One region of the Levilactobacillus yiduensis genome, then DNA from elsewhere that is predicted to be linked to it. Evidence: predicted binding sites of a transcription regulator. Region 1 holds the regulator's gene; the other holds the start of a gene.
What was found. Region 1 encodes LexA, which represses DNA repair genes until DNA is damaged. Its sites were predicted from a motif close to CNAACANNTGTTNG; they were not measured.
Positions count from the first base shown of each region.

Region 2: the regulator LexA is predicted to act here: its motif matches at 2,150-2,163, upstream of NGM66_RS00285 (ATP-dependent DNA helicase).

Region 1 is NZ_JAMXAZ010000009.1:83,943-94,955, forward strand. It holds gene NGM66_RS07225 (D-2-hydroxyacid dehydrogenase) at 1-467, opposite strand, end outside; gene NGM66_RS07230 (GIY-YIG nuclease family protein) at 543-812, opposite strand; gene NGM66_RS07235 (tRNA1(Val) (adenine(37)-N6)-methyltransferase) at 799-1,554, opposite strand; gene NGM66_RS07240 (lysophospholipid acyltransferase family protein) at 1,645-2,277, shown strand; gene NGM66_RS07245 (ABC transporter ATP-binding protein) at 2,661-4,457, opposite strand; gene NGM66_RS07250 (ABC transporter ATP-binding protein) at 4,447-6,207, opposite strand; gene NGM66_RS07255 (YneF family protein) at 6,344-6,568, opposite strand; gene NGM66_RS07260 (DUF896 domain-containing protein) at 6,669-6,917, opposite strand; gene lexA (transcriptional repressor LexA) at 7,111-7,740, shown strand; gene NGM66_RS07270 (nucleoside 2-deoxyribosyltransferase) at 7,812-8,252, opposite strand; gene NGM66_RS07275 (hypothetical protein) at 8,494-9,087, shown strand; gene NGM66_RS07280 (hydroxymethylglutaryl-CoA synthase) at 9,204-10,373, opposite strand; gene NGM66_RS07285 (PPK2 family polyphosphate kinase) at 10,579-11,013, opposite strand, start outside.
Region 2 is NZ_JAMXAZ010000001.1:41,657-52,669, reverse strand. It holds gene NGM66_RS00285 (ATP-dependent DNA helicase) at 1-2,097, opposite strand, end outside; gene NGM66_RS00280 (PTS sugar transporter) at 2,251-2,523, shown strand; gene NGM66_RS00275 (hypothetical protein) at 2,690-2,893, shown strand; gene NGM66_RS00270 (hypothetical protein) at 2,957-3,307, opposite strand; gene NGM66_RS00265 (phosphate ABC transporter substrate-binding protein PstS family protein) at 3,593-4,486, shown strand; gene pstC (phosphate ABC transporter permease subunit PstC) at 4,569-5,522, shown strand; gene pstA (phosphate ABC transporter permease PstA) at 5,512-6,399, shown strand; gene pstB (phosphate ABC transporter ATP-binding protein PstB) at 6,412-7,215, shown strand; gene NGM66_RS00245 (hypothetical protein) at 7,324-8,154, shown strand; gene NGM66_RS00240 (ABC transporter substrate-binding protein) at 8,209-9,279, opposite strand; gene NGM66_RS00235 (ABC transporter permease) at 9,276-10,079, opposite strand; gene NGM66_RS00230 (ABC transporter permease) at 10,076-10,900, opposite strand; gene NGM66_RS00225 (ABC transporter ATP-binding protein) at 10,878-11,013, opposite strand, start outside.

The sequences.
Region 1 (11,013 bases):
CCGATTCGACCAGTTGCCACAACACCAACAGTCATGCTGTTCAATTCATCAGCAATGTCTGGGGCCCAAGTCAAGTCACCATTGGCTTGTTTGCGGTCGAACGTAGGGGTCCGACGTAACAAGCGCATCAGTTGGGTCACCGTTAATTCAGCGATGGCTTCTGGTGAGTAAGCTGGGACGTTGGTAACCTTGAAGCCGTTACGCTTAACAGCGTCAGCATCAACGTTATCAACCCCAACGTTCCGTAATGACAGATTCGTAACCCCGTTAGCGGCTAGCTTGTCTAAGACTGCCGCCGTATAAGGCTTTTGTTGGTAGACAACTGCGCCGTCATAGCCCTTAGCAAGATCAACCGTCTTTTCGTCCAGTAAATCTCCAACAGCCTTAACTTCAATCCCTTGGTCCTTAGACCATTGCTTCAAGTAAGGTTGTTCATCGTCACGAATGCCATAAGCAATAATTTTCACAGTTAGTTCCTCCTAAAAAGATATCTGTTTCTAAAGCACTTAATTAGTTTAACACAAAAACTGGCTTGTGCACCACTAAACACTTATTCCGTGCGCCGCCAAATACGCTAATTTGTGCTGGCGGCTCTGATGCTTGAAGGCCCATTCGGCGTGGAGTGCATCGTGTTTGTTGTCAAAAGCCTCGCTGTAGAGCACCTTGAGCGGTCGATGGACCTTGGTATACTTGGCTCCCTTACCGGCTAAATGGGTCGCAAACCGTTTGGCAACGTCCGTGGTGAATCCCCCATACAGTGAGTTGTCTGCGCATAACAGCACATAGAAATAATACGCCTTATTGGCGGCCATAGAGCAACGCCTCCACTTCTGGCGTGTAGTTGCCCTGCGCATCGTATACAGTCACTGGCGCCGGGAACCGCACACCACCGGGCTTTCCATCCTTGATGGCCTCAACTAGAACCATGTTGGCTTCTTTGTTCGGCTTGGGGTGGACCAACCGGATGCGTTTGGGAGCCAAGCGGTTAGCCGCCATCAGTTGTAGCAGCTGAAACAAGCGGTCCGGCCGGTGAACGAAGTAGGCCTTGCCGTTCATCTTCAATAGACCACTGGTCGTTGCCACGATGGTCGCCAGGTTCGTCAAAATTTCGTGACGGGCGATGGCCAGATAACGGTTCGGATTCTTCTGACTGTCCGGTAAATCCTCAAAGTACGGCGGGTTACAGGTCACCACGTCTGCTGAGTCCTTGGGAATCCACTGGTTGACCTGGGCCAAGTCCCCCTCGTAGACGGTCATCTGGTCGTCTAGCTGGTTCAGGGCCACACTTCGACGTGCCATGTCAGCCAAGCGGGGTTGGATCTCCACCTCGGCAATCTTGCCGTGTGTCTTGTGACTCATGAACAGGCCGACTGCCCCGTTGCCGGCACACAGGTCAACGGTCTGGCTACTGGCCCGTAACGGCAGCTTGGCGAAGTCCGCAAGCAACACGGCGTCCAGTGAGAACGCGAAGACCTCGGGGCTTTGAATGATCTGAATATCTTGGCTATACAACTGGTCAATGCGTTCATCGGGTTTCAAGGTCAATTTGACCACCCACTTTCAAAATTTTTAGAGATAACTTGCAACGGTGCCGTTTTTTTTGCATACTAGATGAAATGGTCTCATTCGAGAGGAGCGCACCACATGTTTTATAAATTTCTACGTGGCGTGGTTTGCACGATTCTATTTCTCATCAACGGTCGCGCCCGCTACGTTCACCAAGCTGACTTACCGGATGGCCCCTACGTCTTAGTGGGCCCGCACCGTACTTGGTTTGACCCCGTCTATTTCGCGATGGCGGCCTATCCCCGGAAGTTCAGCTTCATGGCAAAAGAAGAATTGTTCCAAAACCCTATTTTCCGATGGTTGTTGAAACATGTCAATGGTTTCCCGGTAAATCGTGATCACCCGGGGCCATCCGCCATCAAGACGCCCGTGCGCATCCTGCGCCAAGGCGACCTGTCCTTGATCATGTTCCCATCCGGTTCACGGCATTCTAGTGAACTCAAGGGGGGGGCCGCGGTCATTGCCAAAATGGCTGGGGTGCCCCTGGTGCCCGCCGTTTACCAGGGTCCACTGACGTTCAAGCAACTGTTCTCACGCAAGCCCGTCACGATTGCCTTTGGCACACCAATCGTCATCGACCGCAAGATGAAGCTCAACGAAGAAGGCCAGGCCGTCATCGAAAAGCAGATGCAGGCGGCCTTTGACCAACTCGACCAAGAGATCGATCCCAATTTCCATTACGTCGATGTCACCGGTGAAAAAAAGAAGTAAGCAAAAGGATTGTTCCTGCCAGCACCCGCTGACGAGAACAATCCTTTTTTGATGACTAAAGGTTGCAAGTACCGAAACACCTTATAATTACCCAGCTGACAGGGATCGTGAACATTAAATCAGTCCACCCCGTCACCTGCGGCTGTCAGAGATCAAACATAAAGTTAGCAAGAACATCGCTGAAATAACAACGTTCATCAACATGCGCGAATGATCTGCCACGTAGCCGTGAGTGAGCTAAATTTGGACTCAGCCGTGGGAGTTTTCAAGTGACTTGCTTGGAAACTGGCGTCTTCGAGACACGATTTTTGGCTTCGACCGGTCCTTCCCACAGCGTCACGGTCCAAATTTGGCCAACGGCAAGGCGGCCAGCACAATCATCGTCACTCCGCAACGTGAGCCGCGTTTTGCAGTTCAATCATGTCGTAGTAGTAGCCGTGCTGGGCCATCAATTCATCGTTGGTCCCCCGTTCGACGATTTTTCCTTGGTTCAAGACCAGAATCAAATCGGCGTTTTGAATCGTGGATAACCGGTGGGCAATCGCAATCGTCGTCCGGTTTTCTTGAATCCGATCCAGGCCATTTTGAATCATGGTTTCCGTTTCCGTATCGACGTTAGCCGTGGCTTCGTCTAAGATCAAAATCTTTGGATCCGTGACCACGGTCCGAGCAAACGTAATCAGCTGGCGTTGACCGGCTGAATACTCCGTCCCCCGTTCAAGTACGGGTGTGGCGTACCCTTGTGGCAACTGATCGATGAACTCGTCAGCCTGAACAAAGTGCGCCGCACGCTGAACTTGTTCGTCCGAAATATCCGGGTTGAACATGCGAATATTGGTCTGAATGTCGCCGTAAAAAAGCTGGGGTTCTTGGAGGACCAGGCCCATCTTCGACCGTAATTCAGCCGCTGGATACTCGCGGATGTCACGCCCGTCGATCAGAACTTGGCCGGATTGGAATTCGTAGAAGCGCATCAACACGTTGATGGTTGACGTCTTCCCGGACCCCGTCTGGCCCACTAAGGCGACCGTTTGGCCCGGTTCGGCGACGAATGAAACGTCACGCAAGACTGGGTGTTCTTGGTCGTAGGCGAAGGTCACGTGGCGAAATTCAATTTTGCCGGCCGTGATTTTCGCGTCCGCCACCGGATGCTGCTGCGGCGCTAAGGTCCGATCATCAATGATCCGTAAGACCCGCGAGCCAGCCACCATCCCGTTTTGGAAGTCACTCAGATTATCCATCATATTACTCATTGGGCTGTAGAAGTTGTTCAGGTAGGTAATGAACGCGTAAATCACCCCGGCAGCCACAACCTCGTGGACCCCGCGAATCCCGAAGAGTCCTAAGATAATGACCGTTCCCAACGCATAGAACAAGTTGATGATGGGGCTCAACAGAAGTGAGTTGGTCCGAATCATATCACGCCGTGTACCGTAGTACGCCTCGTTGGTCTTTTCAAAGTTTTTCGCCGTTCGCTTTTCTTGCCGGAATTCCTGAATGACGCTGATCCCGGTAATGGCTTCGGCCAGCTTGGTATTTAGCTCACTGAGCCGTTCCCGCATGCGCCGGTAGACCTTGGAACTGAAGCGTTGGTAGTACCAGATCGTTAACGCGAGAAATGGCACCAACACCAGCGTCCACAGCGCCACCGTCACGTCCGTCACGAACATGGCGATGAAGGACGAAATGACCGCAAATAGGGCCAGCACCAGCGTGTTGAACAGGGCCCAGAAGTTGGAGAACGTCATGGTATCGTTCATCAACCGCGACAGGATCGACCCGCCCGGCGTTTGATCGAAGTAGCGCATCCCCTTGCCGTGCAAATCGTTAAATAATTTGCGACGGACATTTTCCAGCATGTACTCGGCCCCCATGGTACTGGTATAGTTTTGCCAGAACTGGAAGACGGCTTTCACGATCATGCCGAAGAGGTAAAGCCCAGCAAACAGCCACATGATTACAATGGTGGCATTGTTGGTCCGTAAATATTTGTCCATGTAGGTCTGCAGCAGCCACGGCAAGAAGGCGTTGACCGCACTGATCAACGCCGACAAGATGACGGAACCGATGAAAAACCATTTGTACGGTGCCGCAAACTTGAAGAGCCGCTTGATCACGGTCAGTTGTTCCTTGCTGGACATGCTGTGCGCCCAAGCTGACTGGTGTGTCTTATCTGCCATCACTGATGCCTCCCTTCACTTGTGTTTCTAATTGTTGCTGATTAAACATGCGTTGGTACCAGCCGTGAGCCGCCATGAGGTCCTCATGCGTTCCGCGTTCGACCACGGCCCCTTGATCCAAGACCAAGATTTCGTCGGCGTTCATGACGGAACTTAACCGGTGAGCGGAAATAATCGTGGTCTTGTTGGCCCGTTCGGCTTTCAAATTCTCCAGGATCTCCGCTTCAGTCTCAGCATCCACAGCCGACAGGGCATCGTCTAGGATCAGCAATTCAGGATTGATCAGCAACGCTCTGGCAATCGCTAACCGTTGTCGTTGTCCCCCAGACAAGGAGATGCCTTCTTCACCGACTTCGGTCTCATACCCCGCCGGTAATTTGGCAATCTGCCCCGCTAGATCACTCTTGGCCGCGGCAGCTTCAACCTCAGCTTGTGAGGCGTCGGGCCGAGCAAACCGAATATTTTCAAAAATGTTGGATGAGAACAGGAAACTTTCCTGAGGCACGTACCCAATGGCTGGCAAATAGCTGTCCAGCGCGTAATCCTTGATGGGGTGACCCCCGAAGTCGATCTCGCCGGAATAATTGTCAAATTCCCGCAGGATCAATTTCATAATCGTGGACTTCCCCGCACCGACCCGGCCAACGATGCCCAGCGTATGCCCGGCTGGCAGCTCGAAGTCGATGCGTTTCAGACTGGCCCCAGCATTGTCCGGATAGTCAAACTGCTGAACGTGATAGCTCAGCGTTCCGCTTGGCCGCGTCTGAATCCCATTGGTCTGGTCAATGATGTGGGTCTTTTGAGCCAGTAGCTCCATGACCCGGTCATAACTGGCATTGCCCCGTTCCATGGTGTTAAACAGCATCCCGACAGCAAACATCGGCCAAACCATCATGGCTAGGTAACTGATGAAGGACACCAGGTTCCCAATCGTAATCACGTTGTGGGTGACAAACAGGCCCCCAAGCACGATGGTCGCCACGTAAGAGATCGAGATAATTAAGGTAATGGCGGGGTCAAACATGGAATCCAACCGGTTCACGCGCCGGTTGATCTGAATGGTCTGGTCGACCTGACTGTCAAAGTCGGCAACGTCGGCGTCATCTTGACCGAGAGCCTTGATGACCTTGATGCCACTAATACTTTCCTGAGCCTTATTGTTCAGCCGCGAAAATGCCGCTTGAGACTCCCCAAAGGCCCGGTGAATCTTCTGTCCCAGATACCACGAGATGACCGCGAGAAATGGAAATGGCACGATGGCCAATAACGTCAGCCGCCAGTCGATCAATGCCATCATGGCAATCAACGTGGTACCCCCGGTAATAATCGCATCGGCGAATTGGAGAATCCCGCCGCCGGCGACCCGTTGGACGGCCTCCAAGTCATTGGTTGCGTGGGCCATCAGATCCCCGGTCCGATACTTCTGGTAAAAGACCCGGTCCATTTGCATGAAATGGTTGAACAGTCGGTTACGTAATAATTGCTCCAACCGGGCCGCACCACCCCAGATGGCGTTACGCCAAATGTAGCGCGTGCCATACTGGGCGAGTGCCGCCAGCGTCACGAATAATAAGTCCATGGCCAGCACGTGGCCCGTCATGGTCTGCCCGTGAATGCCATCGACCATGTTCCCGATGATCCGCGGGGGAATAATCGCGATGAGTGCCGTCAGCAACAAGCCAATGACCCCGACCAGGTATCGCCGCCATTCCAACCGGAAATACCAAGATAATTTGCGAAAAATACTCACGAACATCCCTCCTTAAAAATTAGAATATGATTAAAATATAGCACAGACTTTATCATTTTACTGGAAATCTGAGAAAATACAACGAAAAAGACTCGCTCCAGGAAGAAAACTGGAAGCGAGTCTCAAAAAAACCAACTTATTTTTTGTGTGCATTTTGTTGCATGGCGTTCATCATTTGATGAAGTTTCCGCTGTGAAGGCTTTTGGCCCATTTGCAACATCATTGCCCGTAATTGGTCTTCGTTGATTGGTGGATTGTCTTTCAGATAGTTTTCCATGTACTTCCGTGCGCCGAAAAAGCCACCCGCTGCACAGGCTAAACCGACGACGATCACGATTAAGATCCAGATCCAAGTTGCCAAGTCGTTTCCCCTCCTTTGATGAAGTCATTCATTTAACAATTCTACACAAACTTAAACCAAATTAAAAGAGCGAATCCCAAAAAGGACTCGCCATTACCGCTTAATCGTCCCGCAAGCCCTTGTTGCGTTGGATCTGACGGACCTTTTCAGGGGTAACTTCCTTGCCGTTCTTGTCGTAGACCTGCAGCATTTCAACTTGGCTACGGAAGCTGGCCTTGAAGAGCTTCAAATATTGTTGCCGTAAGCCAGCGCGTTCCGTCTTCTCAGCGGGCGTCAGGCCTTCAGCCTTGTTCTTGTGTGCGAGTTCGTTGATGCGTGTTAATAGGGTGTCCATTGTGGGTTCTGCCATGAACAGTCCTCCTTGTAAAAGTATTTGAGTTTAGTTACGTTATTTTCCTTGAAAATTCAAGTCGACACCTATCATATCAGGGTTATTTTCAAATTTCAACCAATTTAACCGAACATCTGTTTGAAAACGTTCGGTACCTATGCTACAATTGCACTAAACAAAACTACGAATGACGAACGAGGTGGCAGAAAAAATGAGTAAGGCTTCTGAAAGCAAACAAATCGCCGTTCTCCGCTTCATTTGGGAACGGGTCAATGAAAAAGGGTATCCCCCCACTGTCCGTGAAATTGGGGAAGCCGTTGCGCTTTCTTCAACGTCGACGGTCCACGGTCACATCGCCCGCCTAGAAAAGAAGGGGCTGTTAGTCAAGGACCCGACCAAGCCCCGGGCACTGGAAGTCACGCCCGCTGGGTTAGAAGAATTAGGCGTCCACGAAGAACAAACGCGAATTCCCGTCTTGGGAACCGTTACGGCCGGCGAACCAATCCTTGCCGTTCAGGAAGCCACGGACTACTTCCCCGTTCCGCCTGAATTTGAAAATGATGACGATCAGCTCTTTATGCTCACGATTCGGGGCGAAAGTATGATCAACATCGGCATCTTAAACGGCGACCAGGTCATCGTCCGCCGGCAACAATCCGCCGACAACGGCGATATCGTCATTGCCATGACGGAAGAAAATGAGGCCACTTGTAAACGGTTCTTCAAGGAAGCCGATCACTACCGGCTTCAACCAGAAAACGACACCATGGCCCCGATTATTTTGAATCACGTCAGCGTTTTGGGCAAAGTCGTCGGTCTATTCCGTGACGACGTCCACTAACGACCGCATACTTATGTTAAAAAGCCAGCTCTCCATCTGCGAGGGCTGACTTTTTTGCTGAAATTATCGGATTAAATGACTTTACCTTGGTAATGACTTTCTGGCAATGTGGCAAAATCATAGGCAGCCAAGGCTTCGGCTTCGCGGAGGTAGGCGTGGAGCCCTTCCGCTAGCATCAAGTTTAAGATGGTGTCCTTTTCGTGTAAGACCACGACTGGCTTCTTGCTGTGAAAGGCGTAACCAATCTCGAAGGCCGTCCCGGAGTCCACCTGGTCATCCACGAAGTCGACCAAGGCAACCACAACGTCCGCCTGGTCGATCTGGTGAACATCCATTTGGAAGGTTTGCGTCGCCCATTCAGGCGTGCCCATTTCTAGGCCAGGAATTTCACTTAACCGAGGGCTAAACACGTTGGCCACTCGGGGATTGGCAGCTAAGGCCTTTTCTGCCCGTTCGATCCGGGAAGTCTGTTCATCATCAAAGAAGGGTCCTGCTAAGTATACGTTAGTCAATCGAATCTCCTCATTTCTCTCTTGAATGTCTTTATTATACCCGAAACATTAACTCTATGCGATGGATTTTTGATTAATATTCGGTTATAATTCCCCGAGAAGCCGTTTTCATTGCTGAAGCCAAGAAAATATTCGAGTTTGCATAGTCTTTCACGTTTTGTTTGCTCTGGCCGACACGTCCTAACCTTCCTCACCGCTTTCATGCTATACTTAACCTAACTTATCATGCGGAGGGGTTAACATGTTCTTAGGAATTGCGATTCTGGGTGCCATTTTTATCGTCATTACCTTTTTTTCAGTAATCAACGCCGGGCGACGGGGAGAATCCCGGCGTGGGCCGCTGATCGTTTTAGTGCTCACGATTCTGGTCACGGCCGGTGCCGTTTGGAAACTGCCCTACTGGTCTGGCCATCAGCAGCGGGCCCAGTCAACCGAAAGTGCCGTTTCCAAAACGTCGGCCATCAGCTCGCAATCTGGTCAGGCCTTTGCTAGTAGCGACCACACCATGACCCAAGCAGATGCCGAAAAGCAGGTCACCCAACAATTAGCTAAGTCCCTGAAAAAGCTGGGGCCGGTGACCTTTGACCAGGCAACCAAGACGTACACACTGACCATTACCAATACCAGCCTAAAGAAGACCATCAAGGCCCTCCACGCGGACCCGAGTCAGGCCAAGCAAGCCAAATGGCCCAAGTTCGCGCACAACTTCATCCAAACCAGTGCCTCATTGAAGAAGGCTTTAGGTAAGGGCTACAGCTTGATCATCCGAGTCGGCAAGCAGTCTCCCGTCCTGGTCTACAAAGACGGCTACCTCACGAAGAACCAATTTGAGTAGATCAACCGAAATACGGTGACCAGTAGCATTTGATTTCGACTATTTAAAGTTCCTATGTAAAAAGGCGTTTGACGATTTCCGCCAAACGCCTTTTTAATTTCTAAAATTATCAGGATTCACCGTTGCCGGTACTGTCGCTGCTGGTGTTGCCGCCCCGCTAAATAGTATGGTGCGGTCACTTCGCCAACAGCCAACTGTGTATCACGACCATCATTGCTTAACTGTTGTTGGAAAATGGCCTCGTATTCGGCCACACTAACGGCTTGCCGGTCGGCCAACTGCTGCGCCAGGAAGGCCTCATCAAATCCGGAACGATACGTCGGCTGTAGCACACCACTGAAGAATTCGCCCTCAGCGCCGGACCCGTAACTGAAGAAGCCCAGCCGTTCACCACCGGTCAGCGTACCGTGCCGTAACAGGGACAAAAAGCTCAGATACAGCGATCCCGTGTATAGGTTCCCCACCTCACGATTGTCAGCTTGACTAGCTTCAAAGGCGGCCGTCAACGCTGCTTGTTGGGGCGTGGACGCTTCCGGTAAGATCTGCCGCAACCCCTTGCGCCCCATTTTCGTGAATGGCAAGTGGAATACAAAGGCTGAGAAATCAGCGATGGACCGAGCCGTCTGGGCCTGATAGTCTGACCAGACCGTTTTGAAGAAGTCCAAGTAGACGTTGGTTGAATATTTGCCATCGACCAGGGCTTCGGTCCGGTAGGTCGGCCGCCAAAAGTCCATCACGTCTTCTGTGTGGTAACTGCTGATGGCATCTAAGGCCAGGATACGGGGGTTAGCCGTGATCAGCATCGCCACGGCCCCGCCACCCTGCGTGACCTCACCGGCCGTTCGCAAGCCGTAGCGCGCGATGTCGGCACCAATGACCAATACCTTGGCCGTCGGATGGACCCGGACAAAGTCGGCCGCCAACTGTAGTCCTGCTGTCGCCCCGTAACAGGCTTGCTTCAATTCAATGGCGCGGGTGTTGGCGGGTAGCCCTAACAGGTGGGCCAAGTACACTGCGGTGGCCTTGGAATTGTCCACGCCCGATTCGGTGCCAAACAACACCATGTTGATGTCAGCCTTAGTCGTCGGGGTCAAAATCTGGCTGGCTGCATTGGCCGCCATGGTGACGACGTCTTGGGTTGGCGGAATGACCGCCTGTTTGGATTGGCCAATGCCAATGAGATACTTGTTGGGGTCCTCTCCCCGGGCGTGTGCCAGATCGACCATATCTAAATACTGGTCGGGGGTATAAAAACCCATTTTATCAATGCCTACAGTTACGGTCATGGTGTCAAAATCCTCCTAAAAAATCCTGTGCGTCTTGCTGGTCCATTGGTCGTGTTTTTATTCAGTGGTTCCAATTTTTCTGTCACAATTCAGTCAAACTACTTTAGCATGACTGGCTGTTTACTGGCAAATTTTGCGATATTGTATCATACAATTTAGAGCTCAGTCTCTATTCGAAATTTACTGTCATAAGGCTTTTTGCCTATTACAATTCACCCTTTTTCAACTGATGTAAGGTCGTCTTTAGCTTACTTCTAGTCTCGGCGGAGACGACCGGATAAGTTGGGTGAATGTTCTGCAGGCGTTTGACCAAAATGTTCGAGACAATCAGGCGAGCCGCCCCCTTGTCATCGGCCGGAATCACGTACCAGGGCTCCTCCTTGGTGGCCGTGTTTTCCAGCATCTTGGTATAGGCAACTTGATAGTCCGCCCAAAAGGCCCGTTCACTCATGTCGCTAGGTGAGAATTTCCAGTTCTTGCTGGGAATCTCAATGCGCCGTTCGAAGCGATTGGTCTGTTCCTCGCGGGATAGGTGCAAGAAGAACTTGATCGTCACGAAGCCCTGGTGCCGCAAGTACGTTTCAAAGTGACGTAGGTCGTGGTAGCGCCGGTCAAAGAACTTCTCGCCGACGTCTTCCAA
Region 2 (11,013 bases), on a different contig from region 1:
CAGGTCCGTTTCGGGATTGATACCGGGCAGACCCACACTGACGATACCCACGCCAATCAGCCGGTCGGATTTGAGGTCGATGCCCTCGGAGAAGATACCGCCGAGAATGGCAAAGCCCACCAGCGTTTCGCTGGGGTCGGCGGTGAAGCTGGCCAGAAAGGCGGTGCGGTCGGCCTCGGCCATTTTCGCCTCTTGGCAGACGGTCTTGATGTGCGGGTAGGCCAGGTGAAAGGCCTGACTGACGGTTAAGAGGTAGCTGTAGGACGGCAGGAAGATCAGGTAGTTGCCAGTCTTGCCGTCGACCAGCGTCTTGATGGCCAGCAGGATCTTGGCCAGGTTGGCGTCGCGTTGCTTGTAAGTGGTCTGGATGTAGTTGGTGACCAAGATGGCTTGGTGTTCGGGTTCAAAGGGCGAGTCCAATTGGTAGGCCAGACTGTCCTGATCGCCGCCCAACACCGTTTGGTAGTAAGTCATGGGCGACAGGGTCGCGGAGAAGAGCACGGCGCCGTGGCCCAATGCCAGGCTGTCGGCCAAAAAGGCGCTGGGATCCAGGCACAGTTCCTTGAGCGTAATGTTGCCGTCCGCCACTTCCAGCCGCATGCGGTAGGTGTCGTCGAAATATTCGCCGATACGCTGGTAGCTGATAGCGGCAAAATAGTAGTCCAGAATGGCCTGGGTAAAGGGCGTCTGCGGCTGGTCGACCAGCCAATCGTGAATGGCTTCGACCAGGCGAGCGAGGTCGTGGTCAAAGTTTTCTGGCGGCAACAAAAAGGTCTTGTCGGTCTCGCCGTCAGCCAGCATCGGTTGGGCCACGTCATGAAAGGTGGCCCGCAAGTCTTGGAGTCGCCGTCGTAGTTTGGGTGTGGCTTGGGCCAAATCGCGGCTCTCGTCGATCAGATGGTCCAGCGGGCGACTGGTAATGGCCGCCGAATACATGTCCCGTGAGCGGCTGACCAGGTTGTGGGCCTCGTCGATCAGGAAAAAGTTGTCGGGGTCTTCCGTCGCAAAAAAGCGTTGGAGATGGACCTGGGGGTCGAACAGATAGTTGTAATCGCCAATGATGACGTCACAAAAGAGGCTGGCGTCCAGTTGAAATTCAAACGGGTCCAGCGTGTGTTTGCGAGCATAGTCCTCGATAACGGGGCGGGTGAGTTGGTCATTGTGCTGAATCAGATCCAGTAGTGCCGGCTTCAACCGGTCGTAATACCCCAGCATGTAGGGATTCTCCTCGGGGGTCAGGTCGGCTTCTTCGGGAAACATGATCTTATCCTTGGCCGTCAGGGTGATGCTCTTGAGTTTTAACCCTTGGCTGGCCATCAGGCTCACGGCTTCCTCGGCCACGCGCCGAGTGCTTTGTTTGGCTGTTAAATAAAAAATGCGTTGGATGACGCCTTCGCCAATTGCCTTGATGCTAGGAAAGAGCGTAGAAATCGTTTTCCCGGTTCCCGTGGGTGCTTCGGCAAACAGCCGTTTACTGGTGAGAATCGTCTTGTACACGGCGACGGCCAGTTCGCGTTGTCCTGGCCGATAAGCACCGAAGGGAAAGTCGAGCTGCTGGATGGTCGGGTCACGCCGGTCGCGTAGGTCAGAACGAAATTTCAGCCAGGTCACATACTCCGCGATGACCTGATTGAAGAAGGCCGTCGCCTCGTCTCGCGTGATGACTTGGTCCGTCTGGGTGGTGGTTTCCGTATTAGTCTGGAAATAAGTCAGGGTCAACGTGACCTGGTCGAGGTCAGTCTCCTTGGTCATTAGTAGGTAGGCGTAGATCTTGACCTGCGCCCAGTAGAGCGTCAGTGTGTTGTCGCTGAGCTGGTCGAAGACGGTTTCGGACGTCTTGATTTCCTCAATGCTGGCGGCCTTTTCCGTCAGGGTCACGCCATCAGCTCGGCCGTGAATCAGGTAGTCGTCGCCGTTTAAGGTGAGCGCCTGTTCTAAGTAATATTCCTTTTGGTAGTTTTCGCCGCGCTGTTTTTGCAGGCGACGGTGGATCTGCGCGCCGAGTAGCGCGGTGTTCTGGCTGCCTGAGGTGGCACTGAGGTCACCAGTACGCAAGGTGAACTCCACCAACTCACGTACGCCTAATTTAATTGGCATCCGGCCATCGCCTCCATTTCTGGCAATATCATACCACACTTTCCGCCGAGTTTGAACGCGTGTTCGCGGAAAGTGGAAAGCTTGTGAAAAAGTTGTAAAAGGATTGGCAAAACGTATGTAATCGCTTACAATAGGATTCAGAGGTGATTATAGATGAAGACAATCGGATTTCCATTATACGAAGAAATGCCCACGATCCAAGAAGAGGAAGGGGTAGCCCTGCAACGAATTTGCCAGCGTTACGCCGGGACAGCCAAGATTCGGGTCAACGCCAACGTTGAACTGGATCCGCAGCTGGCCCATGAAGTGGCGCAGCTTGCTGAGTATGGTGGCGATTTTGTTCAGGTCGTTGCGGACGGCCCGGATGAGGCTAAGTTGGCGGCCGCCATTCATCAGCAGCTGGCCAAAGATAAGTATTGTTATTAACAAGTTAAGGATTAAAATGCGAGGTCGCCGTGTCTAAGCGACCTCGTTTTTGCGTAGGTCGCGCCAATGTCAGCTGGCGATGCCAGGCCTTCGGTAGCTGACTGGCGCTTGACGATGGCCGGCCGATTCGCTAAGCTCAAAGCAAACGGCTAAGGGAGGAACGATTATGGATGAAGCACAAGTGGAACGTCTCTGTCAGATTGCGCCGAAGTACGGTCTGACACTGGAGCACCAGGGCTTGATAATTACGAAAATTAACGATCAACCCACGACGTTCGATACAGCAAGCTATATGCCCGATCAATTTATTGACCTCTTATCTAAAATGATTGCGACTAATATGAAGGCTGATTTATGGCAATGGCAATGATCAACAGAAAAAATTAGCGCCGCAGCTCCTGATGAGTTGACGACGCTAATTTTATAGACAGATTTATTCTTCTTCCCAACGGTCGAATTCGTTGGGGTGGCTACTCAGATAGCTCATAGCCTCACTGGCTAAGGCGTTGCTAGCAGCGGTAAAGTCGTGGGGGGCGTCCGCTTCGTCGGCATCGGCTTCGTCATGTAAGAAGCCCTCGGCAAGGTCCAAATACTTGGTCCGTCGGCCAGCACCATCGTCCTTGAACAATTGATCCAGTCCGGTTAAATCTGATTTGGCCGCAGCCGCGACCTTTTCGGCTAAATTGGGTTGTTTCCCTAATTTAATAGCGGCATAATCCATCAGGAAGTCATTCATATCAACGATGATGGCGTGCCGTGAGACTCTTTCTTTTTTGTTTGCCACTTCTGGTCACCTCTTACCCTTAATTTTAGCCATTATCGGCATATTACGCAATTAATCACACATTGTTAAGCAATTAATCGTGTTTGTCCCTTAACTATCGGCATAATTGTCAAAAAAATCGGTTTTTGGCAAAATTTACCGAAAATTTACACGAATGCGACGGAAAATATATATTCACCACGTAGAATCAGGGTTGTAAGTTAAAGGGGAGCACCGCGAAAGTTATTTGGGTCTTCGCTTACGTCGTGGTGATTCTACTATCTTAAAAGACATGGAGTGACAGAGATGAATAAGGGATCAAAGTTAGCAATGGGGATTGCGGCAATTAGTTTATTATTAGTTGGTTGTGGCAAGGCAACGAGTTCGACCAGCAGCAAGAGCAGTAGTAGCGAAGCCTTATCTGGTAAGGTGACGGCAGTGGGTTCCACGGCCTTACAACCTTTAGCAGCCAAGGCAGGTGCTAATTTCCAAGCCAAGAACAGCAAGGTTAACCTGACCGTTCAAGGTGGTGGTTCTGGGACTGGGTTGAGTCAAGTCCAAGCAGGAGCCGTTTCAATTGGGAACTCTGATATCTTCGCTGAAGAAAAGGCCGGCATCAAGGCTGATAAGCTGACTGACCACAAGGTTGCTGTTGTCGGCATGGCACCCGTCGTTAACAAGGATGCCGGTATCAAGAACCTGAAGATGGCCCAAGTTAAGCAAATCTTTACTGGTAAGATCACCAACTGGAAAGAAGTCGGTGGGAAAGACCAAAAGATCGTCATCATCAACCGGGCCCAAGGAAGTGGGACACGAGCAACGTTTGAAAATGCTGTCTTGAAGGGTGCCACTGCCGTGAAGTCCCAAGAACAAGATTCTAACGGTGCGGTTCAAAAGATTGTGGCCACGACACCTGGTGCCATTAGCTACCTGGCCTTCTCTTACTTCACGAACAAATTACAAGCTGTTTCCATCGACAACGTCACGCCAACGGACAACAACGTTGAAAACAACAAGTGGAAGATCTGGTCTTACGAACACATGTACACGAAGGGCACGCCTGATAAAGCCACGACTGCCTTCCTGAAGTACATGGATTCCAAGGCTGTTCAAAACAGTTTGGTTAAGGACATGGGTTACATTAGTATCCATGACATGAAGGTGTCCAAGGACGCTAAGGGAACTGTTACCCAAAACTAAGTAATCGCTATTAATGGTCGTAGTCACAGGGGTGGAGGTGCGAATGGAGCACCTTCACTTTTTTTAAAGGGGGAGTCAATTCATGGAGCAAACAAATTTTCAACTTAAACAACAAAAGACACAGTCTAATGACTGGTCGGCTCGGTTGCATCACGCGACCCGGGCCACCAGAGAAGACTGGGTCGGTAAAGGTATCAGTTACCTGTGTATCGGCGTCATCATCTTGGTGGTGGCATCCATGTTGTGGTTCATTACGTCTAAAGGAATCGCCACTTTCACACAAAATCACGTGAGTCTGGGCAAGTTCTTGACCGGGACTGACTGGGCACCTGACCAAGGGAAGACCGGTGCCTTGCCGATGATCGTGGGGTCATTTGCGGTGACCTTCGCCGCCGCAATCGTTGCCACGCCATTCGCAGTGGGAACCGCCATCTTCATGACGGAAATCTCACCGAACAAGGGTCGCAAATTACTGCAACCTGTGATTGAATTGCTGGTTGGGATTCCATCCGTGGTTTACGGGTTCATTGGGTTAGCCGTCGTGGTACCATTCATGCGGAGTATCGTGGGTGGTTCTGGTTTCGGGATCATCTCGGCCACGTTCGTCCTGTTCGTCATGGTCTTACCAACGATTACGTCAATGACCGTTGATAGCTTACGGGCCGTGCCACGGCACTTCAAGGAAGCTTCACTAGCCTTGGGAGCCACGCGTTGGCAAACCGTTTCGCGGGTAATCCTACGTTCCGCAACGCCGGGGATTCTGACCGCCGTTATCTTCGGGATGGCTCGAGCCTTCGGGGAAGCCTTAGCCGTGCAAATGGTTATTGGGAACGCCGCAATTATGCCGAAAAACTTGATCTCACCGGCTTCAACGCTGACGAGTCAATTGACCACCGGGATTGGGGACACCATTGACGGGACGTTACCCAACAACGCGTTGTGGTCATTAGCTTTAATCTTATTACTGATGTCATTATTCTTTAACGCACTCGTACGGGTCATTGCTAAGAGGGGGCAACTCAAACATGAACGCTAAACGAACGGATTTTCTGGCGACGGTCATCATTGACTTAATCGTTGCTACCGTGGTGGGAATTCTGGTATTCCTACTGGCTTACATTCTAATTTCTGGGTTGCCACACGTGAGCTGGTCATTTCTGACCGGAACGACCGATGCCTTCAGTGGTGCCGGTGGGATTGGCGTGCAACTGTTCAATTCCTTTTACCTGTTGGTTCTGACTATGGTGATCTCAATTCCCATTTCATTGGGAGCAGGGATTTATTTGGCGGAATACGCCAAGGACAATTGGCGGACCAGCTTGATTCGTTCCGCCATCGAAGTCTTGAGCTCATTGCCATCCGTGGTCGTTGGGTTGTTTGGTTTCCTACTGTTCGTGGTGAAGTTCAAGATTGGTTTCTCCGTTATCTCTGGGGCCATCGCGCTGACCTTCTTCAACCTGCCGCTGTTAACGCGGAACATTGAAGAGTCACTTAGTGCGGTCTCTCGAAGCCAACGGGAAGCCGGGCTGTCACTCGGTCTGTCCAAATGGAAGACGGAAATCGGTATCATCTTACCCGTTGCCTTGCCAGGAATCGTGACCGGGATCGTCTTGAGTGCCGGCCGGGTCTTCGGGGAAGCCGCTGCCTTGATCTACACGGCTGGGCAAAGCGCCCCCGTCACCAACTTCGCTGACTGGAACCCGATGGATGCGGCCAGTCCGCTGAACCCGTTCCGACCAGCAGAAACGTTGGCGGTTCATATCTGGAAAGTGAACACGGAAGGATTGGCCTCCAATGCGGCGCAATTGTCCGCGGCGGCTTCGGCGGTGCTGATCATTGCCGTTCTGTTGTTCAACTTGGGCGCACGGCTACTGGGAAACTTCCTCTACCGTCGTGTCACGGCCAGCAAGTAAGGGGGGACTGCTATGTTAAAACAATATTCATTTGAAGAAACTGCGGTGCAGACCTTCGACGACAAGACGCCATTGGCCATGAAGACGGAGAACCTCCAAGTCTTTTACGGGACCAATCATGCCATGCACGATGCCAACTTGGCCTTTCCTAAGAATCAGATCACCGCATTGATTGGGGCGTCTGGTTCTGGGAAGTCGACGTACTTGCGGTCATTGAACCGAATGAACGATGGCATCGCCACGGTCACCGGCAAGATTTGGTATCACCACGTTGATATCAATGAACCGACCGTTAATATTTACGAGATTCGCCGGCACATCGGCATGGTTTTCCAACGACCTAATCCGTTTGCCAAGTCGATTCGAGAAAACATTATCTATGCGTTACGGGCCAATGGTCTGAAGAACAAAGCAGAACTAGAAGAACGTGTGGAGAAGAGTTTGCGTGGCGCGGCGCTGTGGGATGAAGTCAAGGACTCACTGGACAAGAGCGCATTATCTCTGTCCGGGGGTCAGCAACAACGGCTGTGCATTGCCCGGTCAATTGCGATGGAACCCGATGTGCTGTTGCTAGATGAACCTTGTAGCGCGCTGGATCCCATTTCCACGGTCAAGGTAGAAGAGACGCTGCTAGAACTGCAGAAGAAGTACACGATTATTATTGTGACCCACAACATGCAACAAGCTGCGCGGGTCAGCAGTCAATGTGCCTTTTTCCACTTGGGACACGTTATGGAATACACGCCGACGGGAACGATGTTTAGCAATCCACAAATTCCAGTCACCCAAGATTATATCGCCGGGAGCTTCGGTTAATCGAGTTCGTGGGTCAGTACAAGACGCTGATCCACGAGCTTTTTTGAGTGCCGTCAAGACCTTGCTTGTCGTATAATGAACATATCAAGGTTTTGGGAGGAATTGCCGATGAATAGGAAAGCGTGCATGGTGGGGGTGGCCCTCTTGGGCGCGCTGGCTGGCGGAACGGTGACGGCCAATGCTAGCACCCAATATCTGGGAGTCACGACCCACAAATTTTTACAGACCAAACGTAAGATTGTGACCAAAAATACGGCGAAGACTGCGACCATCACTATCCCCAAGGGGACCGTCGTGCAGATTCAAGCCATCAGTGCCAGCAATGGTAAGACGGCGGTCGGTCTGAACATTAATCAGTTGAGCTATCACATTCGCAAGACGGACCACCAAAAGGGCCTTATGACCCGGTCGATTGCGGCGACCACGAAGAATTTTAAACACGTCTCCGTGCCCAAATACTTAGCATTTTACGCGACACAAAAGACCTATCCCGATGGTGCGTTGCGCAACTACAAGGGTGATGGTAATCTGTTCAAGGGAACCAAGTATCCGAAGAATGACACGAAGGCCAAGCTGGCCCGTGTACACATCACGCCGGATGGTTACCTGGAGTATTATAAGCGCAGTGCCTTTATTAATAAGAAAGTTGACGGCAAGCCCACGACATCGGTCAAGATTACTAAGGCTGTGCGGCCGGGGAAGAGCGGCAAGACGACCCTGTACACCAAGAGCGCGGTGCCCAAGGCCATTGGGACCAAGGTCAAGACTAGTGGTAAATACCGTTACAAGATAACGATTAAGCGGCTTAAACAGTATTACGCCACCACATTTTATCAGTCCAAGACCAAGAACGTCTTGAATTCCATTGAGATTGCGGCCGGCTACCAGGTCGGTAAGCAGCAGTACTTCATGAGCGAGTCCACGGTCTACCCAGCTTAACCAATTAAAAAAGCAGCAAGTCCCTCAGCGTTGACTGAGTTGACTTGCTGTTTTTTAATGATGCATCTTGAATTCCAAGTAGCGGTCGTTGTATAGCTGGACCTTGGCTGGCGACAAGTCACGGTAGACCTGCAGGTGGTCAAGGGTGGTTTGCGTCGGGTAGAACTGCCGGTCGTCGCGGACTGACTTGGGTAACAGGGCCTTAGCCTTGGTGTTCGGCGTGGCGTAACCAATGTAGTCCGCGTTCTGGGCCGCGTTGGTAGGTTTGCTCATGAAGTTCAGGAAGGCGTAAATGGCGTTGTAGTGTTGCGCCGTCTTGGGGATGACCAGGTTGTCGATCCACAGGTTACTGCCCTCACTCGGCACGACGTAGTGGAGGTGATGGTTGTTGGCCAGCATTTCTGCCGCCTCACCGGACCAGTCCACCGCGATAGCCGCCTCGTCTTGGGCCATGTACATCTTGATTTCATCAGCCACGATGGCTTTCACGTTGGGCGCCAACTGATTGAGCTTCTTCTCGGCAGCCAGCAATTTCTGCGGGTCAGTCGTGTTCATCGACTGATGCTGGGTGACCAGCGCCATGCCCATGATGTCACGAGCCGAGTCGATCAACATGATTTGGTCCCGGAACTTGGGTGACCAGAGATCTTGCCAATGCTGAACCTGACTGGCTTTGACGAATTTGTCATTGTAAATGATGCCCAGGGTGCCCCAGAAATACGGCATGGAGTAACGATTGCCGCGGTCGAAGGACTGGTTGAGAAATTGCGGGTTGAAGTTGTGCCAACCGGTCAGACGGCTTTTATCCAGCGGCTGAAGTAAGTGGGCGCGTTTCATCTTTGCGACCATGTACTCGCTAGGCACGGCCAGATCGTAGTGCGTCCCGCCCTGGTTGATCTTGGTGTACATGGCTTCATTGCTGTCAAAGGTCTCAACGTTGACGTGATAACCAGTTTCCTTTTGAAATTTCGTCAGGAGGCTGGGATCAATGTAGTCGCCCCAATTGTAGAGGTTCAAGACTTTATCACCAGTACTGCCGCTGGAGCGTTCCAGTTGCGAACTGCTATAGGCAAGTAGGCCGCAGATGGCAAGCAGGCCGATAATCAGACTCACTAAACGTTTCATGAGGCCACCTCCCGCTTACGATGCTTACGCTTGCGACTGGCTTGTTGGATCCAGTAGTAGCCGCCCACCAGTAACAGTGAAAATAAAAACATGACCCCGGAGAGCGCGTTGATCTCCAGGTTGATGCCTTGCCGGGCTCGCGAGTAGATTTCCACGGACAACGTGGAGAAGCCGTTACCGGTCACGAAGAAGGTCACGGCAAAGTCGTCTAGTGAATACGTCAATGCCATGAAGAACCCCGCGAAGATGCCGGGCGAAATGAAGGGGATGATGACCTGTGACAACAGTTGTCGGGTCGTGGCCCCGAGGTCTTGCGCGGCATCCAGCATGGACGACGACATTTCCCGTAGCCGGGGGAGGACCATCAAGACCACGATGGGAATCTCAAAGGCAATGTGGCTCATCAGGACCGAGCCAAAGCCCAGGGGAATCTTGAGCATCGTGAAGAAAATCAGGAAGCTGGCCCCGATGATGACGTCGGGCGAGACCATCAAGACGTTGTTCAGCGTCAGGAGTGAGTCGCGCGTGACCCGCTTGGTGGTTCGGTTGATGCTCAGCGCGCCCAGGGTCCCAATCAGTGTGGCAATCAATGAGGACAATAGAGCGACTAACAACGTGTTAGCCACGATTGCCAGCATCCGCGCGTCACTGAACAGCGTTTGGTAATGGCGCCAGGTGAAGCCGTGATAATTGGTCATGGTCTCGCCCTGACTGAAGGAATAGACGATCAGAAAAATAATCGGCGCGTACAGAATAATGAAGACTAGAATCAGGTAGGCCTTCGCCAATCGTTGTTTCATCGTGGTGTCCCTCCCTTCGGCCGTTGATCTCCGGTCAGGGTCATGACGATAATCATGGCGATAATCAGGACCACCCCAATCGTAGATCCCATGCCCCAGTTCATGGTGGTCAGGAAATGTTCTTCGATCGCCGTCCCTAGGGTGATGACCTTGTTACCGCCAATCAGGCGCGTCAACATGAAGAGGGAGAGCGAGGGGATGAAGACGGCTTGGACCCCAGCCTTGACACCGGGCAACGTCAGCGGGAAGATGACCCGCCGAAAAGTCTGCCAGTTGCTGGCACCGAGGTCACGGCTGGCGTTGACGAACGCAGGATTCAGGTCGTCGAGCGCGTTAAATATCGGTAGAATCATAAACGGAATCTGGATATAGGTGGCCACGAAGATAAAGCTGGCATTGGTGAAGAGAATTTGTTGCGGTCCGATGCCGATGAACGTGAGAAACTGATTCGCCAGGCCAGCCTGACTGAAGATGCCAATGAACGCGTAGGCCTTCAATAAAATATTGATCCAGGTCGGCAAGATTACCAATAATAGCCAGAACTGACGGTGTTTCAATTGATGGAGAAAGTAGGCCGTGGGGTAGCTGATCAGCCCGGTAAATAGGGTAATCAGAAAGGCATACCACACGGAGTTCAACGTCATCTTGAGATAGGTGGCGGATTGGAAATAAGTGCTGTAATTGCCGAACGTGAAGTGGTGGCCCAGATCAAAGAAGGATTGGTAAATGATCAAGGCGACTGGTGCGATGACGAACAGCACCAGCCACAGGCCGTAGGGGATGAAGTATAGCCAGGTCTTACGTTTCGTCACGGGTCTCATCCTCCGTTTCGTAAGTCTCCAGGCGCGCGTCGAATTCGGCTTCCTTCTCGCCAAAGCGCATGACGTGCAGGTCTTGGGGGCGGAAGGTAATGCCCACGGCCGCGCCGTCCTCT